Regions from separate parts of the Paenarthrobacter nitroguajacolicus genome, predicted to be linked through region 2. Evidence: riboswitches for the same ligand, from Rfam matches in the RefSeq annotation. Region 2 holds a riboswitch; the other holds the start of a gene.

Region 1 (3,582 bases), 1.3 Mb from region 2:
CTCCGGAAAGCGCTACATTGACTACAAATAGTTGAGGCGTTTAGACGAATGTCTAAGTGCCCCGGAACGCGGCGGCAAGACCGCCGGAAACGCAAGGGAACCGGAGCGCACAATGGCAATCACCGTGGGTGAACTCGTGGCTGAACCGCAACTGGGACTCACCCTCCTGGCAGGAGCGGCAGGCCTCGAAAACCGCATCACCTGGGCTCACACGTCGGACCTTCCCAGGCTGTGGGAGTGGGTCACCGGCGGCGAACTCATGATGACCAACGGCCTGTCGATTCCCGCCGACGCCGAGGGCCAAGTGGCGCTCGCAGAGGCCTTGATGGACAGCGGCGCCAGCGCCTTGGCGATCGGCGAGAAAATGCACGCACCGCCGCTCACCGCGGAATTCATGGAAGCGTGCGAGCAACTCCCGTTGCCCCTGATCAACATCCCGTACCCGCTGCCGTTCATCGCGATCGCCCGGTCGGTGGCCGAGTCCTCCTTGCTCGAAGAATCCCGTCGGCTGCGGCAGACTGCCCGCGTCTACGATCTGCTCCGCACCGCCGGAGCCTCCGAAGACCACTGGCAGAGCCTGGTCCAGCGGCTGGCGACCGAGCTCGACGCGGACCTGTTCGTGGTGGACCGCCGCTGCCTCCATCCTTGGCACCCGGACGGTCAGGCACTCCCCGTGTTTCTCTCCGAGGAGTGGGCTCCGCTATCGGGGCAAGTGTCCCTCGCGGGAAAGAACTTCCAGTGGCATCGCATCCGCGGCAGGCACGTCCTCACCATGGACATTCCCACCCATGCCAACGCGCTCCTGGTGGTGCTGCCCAACAGCGAACCGCACCCGGACGCCGTCGTGCTTCTCCACGCCGCAACCGTGCTGGGACTGCAGCTTTCGCGCATCGTTTTGTCGCTGGAAGGCCGCCACCGGCTGGCCGGCGAGTTCCTCCTGCAGGCAATGGACGGACGCTTGGGCGCGGCCGAAATGGAGAGCCGGCTGGCAGCTTTCGAGGTTTCGCCCCAGGATTTCCTGCTCGCCTCACTGACGGCGGACGCCGCGGTTAAAGCGGCGGACGACGGCGGCAGGCTGGCGAACGTGCACATCGAACTGTGGCGGCACGGGGTTGCGTCCGCGTCCTTGAAGCGGAACAACAGGCTCCATGTGGTGGTCCCGGCAGACGTGCCTGACGATGTCCTGATGCACTGTGCCGGCATGGAAACCACGATCGGGATCAGCGCGCCGGCGGCCGTTGCGAACATCCAACGGGCGCTGCAGGAGTCCCTCTGGGCGCTCGGTTCCGCCCGCGCCAACAACCAAGGGCTGGCCCGCTATGCGGAGGGGCCCTCATGGCTGGGACTCACCGGTTTTGAGGAAGGAACCGCCCTGGTCCGGCGTCTTTTGGGTCCGATTTTCGACTACGAGCAGAGCCAGGAAGGTGATCTCATTGTCACCTTGAGGACGTATTTGGACTCGCAGCGGTCGTGGCAGAAGACTGCTTCAGCATTGTTCGCGCACCGACAAACCATCATCTACCGGATGCGGAAAATCGGCGAACTGACGGGGCTGGACATGGGCGAAACGTCCACCGTCGCCCAACTGTGGTTCGCTCTGCAGATCCATGAAGCGATGCATCAGTAGCCACACCTTGCTTGCGTTTCTTCAAAACAACCAGTTATGGTGTGAAGCGTGTCACTCACGTGATGCAACGCTTTTGATCTGCGGCGGGAGAGCCCTGCCGGTACATCCAGTCAGGCGCCGTAGGAGCAAATCCTCCCCAGGAATCTCTCAGGCCCATGTACCGCCGCGGTTAGGCAACTCTGGAAAGCAGTCCGGGTAACCGGGCTCACCGACGGTGCAAGCAGGCAACCATTCCTGCGGAATCTCTCAGGTCCAATACAGAGCGGGGAGGAACCCCACATCATCGTGGCGCTCACTGGGCGCCTGAATCATGGAGTTCCTCTTGACTGTTCAATCAACCCCCACCGCCTTCGCGGACCGGCACATCGGCGCCCGCCGCCAAGCCGACGTTGACACCATGCTCAAGGCCATCGGCTACGACTCTGTCGACGGCTTGGTAGACGTCGCCGTTCCCGATTCCATTCGCCAGGACACTGCCCTGAAGCTGCAGGACGCCCTCACCGAGGTGCAGGTCCTCGCCGAGCTTCGCAAGCTCGCCTCCAAGAACAAGACCGCTGTCCAGATGATCGGCCAGGGCTACTACGACACCGTCACGCCCCCGGTGATCCGCCGCAACATCCTGGAAGCTCCGGCGTGGTACACGGCCTACACGCCGTACCAGCCCGAGATTTCCCAAGGCCGTCTGGAGGCGCTGCTGAACTTCCAGACCATGGTGCAGGACCTCACCGGGCTTCCCGTAGCCAACGCCTCGCTCCTGGACGAAGCCACCGCCGTTGCCGAGGCCGTGCTGCTGATGCGCCGCGCCAACAAGTCCAAGACCGCCAAGGACGGCAAGACCGTTCTGGACGCTGACCTTCTCCCGCAGACCATCGCCATTGTGAAGGGCAGGGCTGAGGCGCTGGGCTTCGAGGTGGAGATCGCTGACCTTTCGGCGGGCCTTCCCGACGGCGATATCAACGGCATCGTCCTGCAGCAACCCGGCGTTTCCGGGCGCGTGTTCGATCACTCCGGTGTCATCGCTGACGCCAAGGAACGCGGCGCGCTGGTCACTGTGGCCGCGGATTTGCTGGCGCTCACCCTCATCACGCCCCCGGGCGAGCAAGGTGCGGACATCGCCGTCGGAACTGCGCAGCGCTTCGGCGTTCCACTGTTCTTCGGCGGCCCGCACGCTGCCTACATGGCCGTCCGCGAAGGCATGGAGCGCACGCTGCCGGGCCGCATCGTTGGGGTCTCCAAGGACAACGCCGGCGTCCCTGCTTACCGCCTGGCCCTCCAGACCCGCGAGCAGCACATCCGTCGCGAGAAGGCGACGTCCAACATCTGCACCGCGCAGGCACTGCTCGCGATCGTAGCCTCGATGTACGCCGTCTACCACGGCCCGGAAGGCCTGAAAGCAATCGCCGAAACCGTCCACGGCCACGCCCGTGTTTTGGCTGCGACCCTGCAGAAGGCCGGCCGCGAACTCGTCTCCGAGGCTTTCTTCGACACCCTCACCGTTCGCGTTCCCGGCAAGGCAGACAAGGTCATCGCCGCCGCCGAAGCCCGCGGCATCAACCTGCGCCTCATCGATGCGGACACCGTTGGCGTCTCCATTGATGAAACCACGACGCCGGAGATCCTCTCCGCGGTTGCCGTCGCCTTCGGTGCCGGTCCGGTAGGGGACTTTACCGGATTCGAATTGCCCGCTGACGTAGTCCGGACATCCGATTTCCTGCAGCACCCGGTGTTCAACACGCACCGTTCCGAGACGCAGCTGTTGCGCTATATCCGCAAGCTGTCGGACCGGGACCTCGCACTGGACCGCACCATGATCCCGCTGGGTTCGTGCACCATGAAGCTGAACGCCACCGCTGAGATGGAGGCGATTTCCTGGCCGGAGTTCGCCTCCATCCACCCGTTCGCTCCGGACCACCAGACCGCGGGTTGGCGCGAGCTGATCGAGGACCTGGAAGCGG
Region 2 (3,582 bases):
CTTCATGGTGCAGGAACCCAATGGGATCATGGTGCGGTCCAGCGCGAGGTCGCGGTCCGAGAGCTTACGGATGTAGCGGAGGAGCTGGGTTTCTGAGCGGTGGGTGTTGAACACCGGGTGCTGCATAAAGTCGCTCGTACGTTCCACGGAAGCCTCAAGCGCGAAGCCTTCAGCAGACTCAAGTACAGGAGCGCCAAAGACATCAAGGAGACGACCGACAATCTCGGAAGTAGTGGTTTCATCAACAGAGATGCCAACCGTGTCAGCGTCGATGCCACGGAGGTTGATGCCCTTGGCCTCGGCAGCGGCGACGATTTCAGCAGCCTTGCCGGGAACGCGGACGGTGATGGTGTCGAAGAAGGAACCGTGGAGGACCTCGACGCCGGCAGCCTTCAGGGACGCTGCAAGCGTGCGGGCGTGGCCATGGGCGGTTTCGGCGATGGCCTTGAGGCCCTCAGGGCCGTGGTAAACGGCGTACATCGAGGCCACGATGGCCAGCAGTGCTTGCGCTGTACAGATGTTGGACGTGGCCTTCTCGCGGCGAATGTGCTGCTCGCGGGTCTGCAGCGCCAAGCGGTAGGCGGGGATACCGGCGTCGTCCTTGGAAACGCCCACCAAACGGCCGGGCATGGAACGCTCCAGTCCCTTTTGGACGGCCATGTAGGCGGCGTGCGGGCCACCGAAGAAGAGCGGAACGCCCAATCGCTGTGCCGAACCGACGGCGATGTCGGCGCCCTGCTCGCCTGGAGGGGTGATGAGGGTCAGGGACAGGAGGTCGGCAGCAACGGTAACCAGAGCACCTCGCTCCTTGGCGTCCGCAATCACGGCAGAGTGATCGAACACGCGGCCGGAAACGCCGGGCTGCTGGAGGACGACGCCGTTGATGGCACCTTCCGGGAGGCCCAAGGAAAGGTCAGCGACCTCGACTTCGAAGCCGAGCGCCTCGGCACGGCCCTTGACGATGGCAATGGTCTGCGGGAGGCAGTCTGCGTCGAGGACGGTCTTGCCATCCTGGACAGCCTTGTTCTTGTTGGCTCGGCGCATCATGAGGACGGCTTCGGCCACTGCGGTTGCTTCATCCAGTAGGGACGCGTTGGCGATCGGCAGCCCAACCAGGTCCTGGACCATGGTCTGGAAGTTCAGGAGCGCCTCGAGGCGGCCCTGCGAGATTTCCGGCTGGTAAGGGGTGTAAGCCGTATACCAAGCCGGGGATTCGAGGATATTCCGACGGATCACGGGCGGCGTCACGGTGTCGTAGTAGCCCTGGCCGATCATCTGAACGGCCGTCTTGTTCTTGGACGCGAGCTTGCGCAGCTCGGCCAGGACTTCAACTTCACTCAACGCGTTCTGCAGGGTGAGGGCAACTTCCTGGCGGATGTCGTTCGGGACGGCGGTGTCGACCAGCGAATCAACAGTGTCGTAGCCGACGGACTTGAGCATGGTCTCAATGTCGGCCTGGCGGCGGGCGCCGATATGCCGATCGACGAAGGTGGTGGAGGCAGAACTAACCGTCACGAAGGAACTCCATTACTTGGGCAGCGTTTGGGTACGCCACAGCGGCTGGGTTCCTCCCCGCTCTGTATTGGACCTGAGAGTTTCCGCGCGTTGCCTGAGCAACCATCGCTTGCACCGTCGGTGAGCACAACACTCTTTGACCCGAAGGTGGGCTGAGTGCCTGCTGCTTTCCAGAGTTGCCTAGCCGCGGCGGTGCGTGGGCCTGAGAGATTCCTGGGGAGGGTTTGCTCCTACGGCGCCTGCATCACTTGCTTGCAGGACTCTCCCGCCGCAGATCAAAAGGCATGTTCAGTTGTGTGTGGTCACCGCGTACGGCACGCCACGAGGGTTAATTGTCCTACGTCCCGCGCCCCGCAGCAAATGGAAGACCCGCTACTTCCGCAACCGTTCAAGGACTCCCAACAGAATTTCGACGTCGGCCTCCCGCCCGGCGTTGCCGCCCTCCTGCCCGCCTTCAAAAATCGCGTTGAAGTAGAGGCCGTCGCCCATGTAGCTGACGGCCTTGGCAACCTCCGGCCCGACGTCCTCAGCCAGCACGTCCAGCCACCGTTGCTGGATCGCGGCAAATCTGCGGCGGGTTTCCTCGTGGGCAACTTCGGCCAATCTTGTGGCAGCGACGAAGGCCCGGTCCATGGGCGTATCCGCCCAGAGCGAGGAGCGGATGAAGTAGGCGGCCGAACCATCGGGGGCAGCCTTCATCAGCTCGGTATCTTCATCGGCGAGCAGGTCCAGGCGCTCCAACAGGGCCGTGATCAGCGCTTCCTTATTCGGGAAGTGGTAGAGCAGACCGCCCTTGGACACGCCTGCCCGCTTGGCAACGGCGTCGAGCGTGGCGGCACGCTCCCCTACCTCGATAAGGAGGGCTTCAAAGGCATCCAGGACGGCGTCCCGGGCAACTGGTTTTCGTGGCATGTGTCCATCATTCCCTAAAGGCTTACGGGCTTCTATTTGAAACTGTACCGTCTGGACGGTACAGTGAGTTACATGTTCTCGCCGTCATCAACCCAAGCACCCCGTTCCGCTCAGCCCGTTAAGGGTCAGGCAGCACCGTGGCGCGACTGGACGGCTCTGGCACTCCTGATGTTTCCGGTGCTGCTGGTGGCCGTCGACAACACCGCGCTCACGTTTGCACTGCCCGAGATCGCCCGTTCGTTGGACGTGGGCGGCGTCCAATTGCTGTGGATTGTTGACGCCTACCCGCTGGTCCTCGCCGCCTTGTTGGTGTCCATGGGTAACTTGGGCGACAGGATCGGACGACGGCGGCTGCTCCTGCTCGGCAGCACGGGCTTCGCAGCGGTTTCGGCTGCTACGGCCTTCGCGCCTTCCGCTGAATGGCTCATCGCCGGCCGCGCGGGCCTGGGCGTCTTCGGCGCCATGCTGATGCCATCAACCCTGTCCCTGATCCGGAACATCTTCACCGATCCCAACCGGCGTCGGCTCGCGATCGCCGTCTGGGCCGCCGGTTTCTCCGGTGGTGCCGCCCTTGGCCCGATCTTCGGTGGCTGGTTGGTGGAGCACTTCTGGTGGGGTGCCGTGTTCCTGGTGGCAGCTTTCCTGCTCCTGCCGCTACTTGCTTTCGGCCGGGTCTTGATTCCTGAATCGAAGGACGCCAATCCCGGCCGGGTGGACGTGCCCAGCATTCTCCTGTCCGTGGTCACCATGGCGCCGTTCGTTTACGGCATCAAGGAATTCGCGGTTCACGGCTTCGGGGCGTCCGCGGCTGCCTTCATGGGGTTCGGCGTGGTGATGGGCATTATCTTCGTCCGCCGCCAGCAGCGGATCGAGAGCCCCATGCTGGACGTCTCATTGTTCAAGAACAAGGTGTTCAGTACCGCAATCGTGGCGAACGTCCTGTCCCTCTTCTCCATGACGGGCTTCATCTACTTCTTCGCCCAGCACCTGCAACTTGTTGAGGGCCAGTCCCCAATGGAGGCCGGCATCGCAATGATTCCTGCTCTTCTGGCTACGGTCATCGCCGGCCTGCTGGTGGTGCCGCTGGTCAAGCGCATACAGCCTGGGTTCGTTGTGGCTGCGGGACTCACTCTCAGCGGAGTGGGATACCTGATT

The links. A riboswitch is a leader RNA that binds a small molecule or an ion and turns the genes downstream of it on or off. The one in region 2 is predicted to bind glycine.
Region 1: another riboswitch for glycine. It lies ahead of gcvP (aminomethyl-transferring glycine dehydrogenase); the one in region 2 lies ahead of gcvP (aminomethyl-transferring glycine dehydrogenase).

What each region holds. Positions count from the first base shown of each region.
Region 1 covers NZ_CP073234.1:4,503,078-4,506,659, reverse strand. Annotated here, with positions in the region: gene KCX59_RS21240 (PucR family transcriptional regulator) at 113-1,627, shown strand; glycine riboswitch at 1,702-1,800, shown strand; gene gcvP (aminomethyl-transferring glycine dehydrogenase) at 1,938-3,582, shown strand, end outside.
Region 2 covers NZ_CP073234.1:1,086,364-1,089,945, reverse strand. Annotated here, with positions in the region: gene gcvP (aminomethyl-transferring glycine dehydrogenase) at 1-1,515, opposite strand, end outside; glycine riboswitch at 1,696-1,793, opposite strand; gene KCX59_RS05530 (TetR/AcrR family transcriptional regulator) at 1,888-2,427, opposite strand; gene KCX59_RS05525 (MFS transporter) at 2,500-3,582, shown strand, end outside.